2 regions of the Bacillus sp. URHA0034 genome follow, and region 1 is predicted to be linked to the other one. Evidence: predicted binding sites of a transcription regulator. Region 1 holds the regulator's gene; the other holds the start of a gene.
The links. The regulator CtsR, encoded in region 1, represses protease genes until heat stress. The targets are predictions, from matches to a motif close to ATGGTCAATAAAGGTCAAACA.
Positions count from the first base shown of each region.

Region 2: the regulator CtsR is predicted to act here: its motif matches at 1,013-1,033, upstream of ACZ9EE_RS08615 (ATP-dependent Clp protease ATP-binding subunit).

Region 1 is NZ_JBWCDK010000002.1:2,802,824-2,805,228, reverse strand. Features, by position in the region: rRNA gene ACZ9EE_RS15540 (23S ribosomal RNA) at 1-141, shown strand, start outside; rRNA gene rrf (5S ribosomal RNA) at 225-340, shown strand; gene ACZ9EE_RS15530 (CtsR family transcriptional regulator) at 684-1,145, shown strand; gene ACZ9EE_RS15525 (UvrB/UvrC motif-containing protein) at 1,173-1,721, shown strand; gene ACZ9EE_RS15520 (protein arginine kinase) at 1,723-2,405, shown strand, end outside.
Region 2 is NZ_JBWCDK010000002.1:1,342,860-1,345,264, forward strand. Features, by position in the region: gene ACZ9EE_RS08610 (YkvI family membrane protein) at 1-863, opposite strand, end outside; gene ACZ9EE_RS08615 (ATP-dependent Clp protease ATP-binding subunit) at 1,112-2,405, shown strand, end outside.

The DNA.
Region 1 (2,405 bases):
CATGAAGCCCCCCTCAAGATGAGATTTCCCATAGCGTCAAGCTAGTAAGATCCCTGAAAGATGATCAGGTTGATAGGTCAGAGGTGGAAGCGTGGCGACATGTGGAGCTGACTGATACTAATCGATCGAGGACTTAACCATATTTTTTAAAGCGAATAACTCGTTTTTACGAATTTCTTCTATACTATCTAGTTTTGAGAGAACGATCTCTCTAATTTCATAAGTCTGGTAATCAAGGCGAGAAGGTCACACCCGTTCCCATACCGAACACGGAAGTTAAGCTTCTCAGCGCCGATGGTAGTTGGGACTTTGTCCCTGTGAGAGTAGGACGTTGCCAGGCAAAAAAAGACAATCCGTGAAGGGTTGTCTTTTTTTGTTTGATTATTTTTAATATCCCTTATTCCACACTTCTGTTCCTAAAACCCCAATAAGGAACTACAGATGATCCCCATGATTTTCACATATCCTTCCCTAATATTACTATAAAAATGATAACAGCTTTATAGAAAGTTAATATTTACGAAAAAAGTCGAATTTTATAGACACTTATTTTCTGGGCTTTTTAGGTTTCACAACCGTGAAATTTGGAGAAAATCAGTAATAGTGAATCGTTGCATCTCCATAAAATTTTCAGTATAATTAAAGTCAAATATAGTCAAAGTCAGAAGATGGGAGGTGGGAAGATGAGAAACATTTCCGATATTATTGAAAAATATCTAAAGCAGGTTTTAGAAATGAGTGAAGAAGATCTTGTTGAGATTAAAAGAAGTGAAATTGCCGATAAATTTCAATGTGTTCCTTCACAAATAAACTATGTTATTAATACCCGTTTTACGATTGAAAGAGGATATATTGTTGAGAGTAAACGGGGCGGCGGCGGATTTATTCGGATAATGAAGGTCCAATCCCACGACTTAGCCCATTTAATTGATCATTTGCTGTCCCTTGTCAACAATCGTATAAGTCAAACGACCGCCGAAGACGTAATCATAAGACTTGTTCATGAGGAGGTCATTACAAAACGAGAAGCAAAAATTATGCTAAGTGTCATTGATCGTTCTGTACTATATATTGATCTTCCATTCCGCGATGAATTAAGAGCGAGAATGTTAAAAGCAATGTTAACTTCCTTAAAATATAAATAATTATGCAGCCTAAAGAGGTGAAAATATATGATTTGTCAGGAATGCAATCAAAGGCCTGCAGCTCTTCATTTTACCAAAATTATTAATGGAGAAAAAACAGAAGTCCATCTATGTGAGAAGTGTGCTCAGGAGAAAGGCGAAATGTTTATCATGAATGGGGAATCGGGATTTGCGTTTAACAACCTTTTGGCAGGTTTATTAAATATTGATCCATCTTTCCAAAAGCCGAGTGAAAGTCCATTTCAACAAGAGGAAATCCTTCAATGTCAGCATTGTTCGATGACATTTCCCCAGTTTTTAAAAGTTGGCCGTTTTGGCTGTGCTCAATGCTATGATACATTTAAAGATCAGTTAAAGCCTGTTTTAAGACGCCTTCATAGTGGAAACTGGACCCATAATGGTAAAATCCCGAAAAGAATCGGCGGTGAGTTTCAACTTCGCAAACAGATTGAAGAGTTGAAACTGGACTTAAGAGAGGCCATCACCAAAGAAGAATTTGAGAAAGCAGCTGAAATTCGCGATCAAGTCCGTACATTAGAAAAACAAATAGCTGGAAATGAAGAGGGAGGGGAATAAAGTGTCAGTTGAAAGATTTTTTAATCAAGCCGTCAGCTCTTGGATGAGCGAAGAAGGCCCAGATTCTGATATTGTCCTTAGCTCCCGGATTCGTCTTGCGCGAAATTTTGAATCTTATAATTTCCCAACTGTTTTTTCACACGACGAGGCAAAAGTGATTATAGATACCATGGAGGATATTCTTAAAAAATCTACTGTTGAGAGCTTCGGTACAATGGAATTATTGAAAATGGATGAAATGCAGCCTCTTCATAAGCGGGTTTTAGTAGAAAAGCATTTAATTAGTCCACTGTTGGCGGAGGAATCTCCATATGGTGCTGTTCTATTAACAGAAAATGAAGAAGTTAGTATTATGATAAATGAAGAGGACCATATTCGTATTCAGTGTTTATTTCCTGGTCTGCAATTAGCAGAAGCGTTACATGCGGCGAATGAAATAGATGATTGGCTTGAAGAACAAATCCATTATGCCTTTGATGAAAAATATGGCTATTTAACTAGTTGTCCCACCAATGTAGGAACAGGTCTCAGAGCATCTGTCATGATGCATCTGCCCGGGTTAATTTTAACACAGCAAATTAATCGGATCATTCCTGCTATCCACCAGTTAGGCCTTGTGGTAAGAGGGATTTACGGAGAGGGCAGTGAAGCATTGGGGAATATCTTTCAAATCTCTAATCAGAT
Region 2 (2,405 bases), 1.5 Mb from region 1:
TGGCGATCAAGCCCAAAGACATTTCCGATTACCGATGTGAAGATTTCCCCATAAATCACTAGAACATAAATCCAATAAAGGAAGGGTGCAAGATTTTTCATCACAATGGCCATTGGAATATTGTACATGTCTAAATTGGGCAGCATGATTAAGGTAAAATGACTCGCACATAAGATTAATGTTAACGCAGCACCTCCGAGAATCCCCCCCCATTTAATCGTCCAATCTTCTTTCACCTCAGTTGCAATTGGTACTAGAACGGCCTGAGCGAGCCCAAGATTCAATGCAACATAAGAAAACGGCGCTACTACACTTTTCCAGCCATCGTCAGCATGAGGAATAAATAATAAACGATCCATAAAATTCGGTAACTGAACCGAAAATACCATAAGAATTACACTAAAACTAATCATTAAAGGAACTACAAACGTATTAACAGCAAATAGCCCTTTTGTACCAATTAACATCACCAATATCGAAAGAATAATCGTCAAAAAAACACCGACATTCTTCGTTAGACCTAGTTGTTCTTCAAACACTGCCCCTGCGCCTGAAAGCATCACAGCGCTAACACCAAGAAGCATAAAGAGCATAAAGACATTGATAATTCGGCTTGGCCATTTTCCAAATAAATACACATTAAACTCTTGGTACGATTTTGCATCTATATAGGCGGCCATCCTCATAAGCTTGGAACCCAAAGCAATGAAAAGATAACCGCTCATGATTATACTAAGTAGCCCGAAGAAACCAAATCGAGAAAAAAACTCAACAATTTCTTTTCCTGTTGCAAATCCGGCCCCTACTACAGTTCCCACATAAACTGCAGCAATTTGAAAAGCTTGAGTCCAATTCTTCTTCACCTCATCTCCCCCTTATCATCACTATATGAGACAAGGGACAAACAAAGACGAGCTTTTTCGTGTTTTAGGAAATAGATTTACGTTTAGACACATCTAGCTCCAGCGCACGCTTTTGTCGTTGGGAATCATTTCTATAAACAAACTACTTGAAAGTCAAAAAAGGTCAGAGTATACTATGCTCATAAGGTCAAATATAGTCAAAGTCAAACTTTACATTTAATTTATAGATACTAGGAGGTAATTTACTTATGCTTTGTCAACAATGCCAGCAAAATCAGGCCAATGTACAATTAAATTTGAATTTCAATGGACAACGTAAGGAAATGAAACTCTGCCACGAATGCTATGCAAAAGAAAAGCAATCCCTTGGAGCAGGATTTGGTTCAAATATGAATTCATTTTCTAACTTCCCATTTGATAACTTTTTTATCGCGAAAGGATTCCCACAAGAAAAAGAGATGATGGACCAGCCATCACCTGACATGGACAGACATAATAGCCATAACGGTTTTATCGATCAGTTTGGAAGAAATCTCAGCACAATGGCAAAGGCAGGTTTAATTGACCCTGTCATTGGTCGTGATGAAGAAATTAAACGCGTAATTGAAATTTTAAATAGAAGAAATAAAAATAATCCAGTCTTAATCGGTGAACCTGGTGTCGGTAAAACGGCGATTGCAGAAGGTCTAGCTCTGAAAATTGCAAGCGGTGATGTCCCTGGTAAATTACGCAATAAAGAGATTTACTTATTAGACGTTGCCTCACTTGTTGCGAATACAGGTATCCGGGGTCAATTTGAAGAAAGAATGAAACAGCTAATCTCAGAACTACAGAATCGAAAAAATATCATTCTTTTCATTGATGAGATTCATCTGCTTGTGGGTGCCGGTTCAGCTGAAGGATCAATGGATGCTGGCAATATCTTAAAACCAGCCCTTGCTCGAGGCGAGTTACAAGTTGTCGGTGCTACGACTTTGAAAGAATATCGTCAAATTGAAAAAGACTCTGCGTTAGAACGCCGCTTCCAGCCCGTTCATGTTCTTGAGCCAACACCAGAAGCAGCAATTGAAATTTTAAAAGGTATTCAAAAGAAATACGAAGACTATCACGATGTCACTTATTCTGAGGAAGCCATTCATGCTTGTGTACAGTTGTCCCAACGCTATATCCAAGACCGCTTCTTACCGGATAAAGCCATTGATTTACTTGATGAAGCCGGCTCTAGATTAAATCTTACTTTAGATGACAAAAACACAGAACAAGTTGAACAACGTTTAAAAGAGATAGCGCATGAAAAAGAAGAAGCACTCAAAAAAGAACAGTACGAAAAGGCAGCTTTACTCCGTGATGAGGAAGCAAAACTAGAAAAGACAGTAAATGCCGGCACAACTGAAATCCGACCGGTTGTTACGGTTTCTGATATTCAAGAAATCATTGAAGAAAAAACAAAAATTCCAGTCGGTAAACTTCAGCAAGATGAACAGCTTAAAATGCGAGAATTAGAAGCTAATCTCAATAAAAAGGTAATAGGCCAGGATAAAG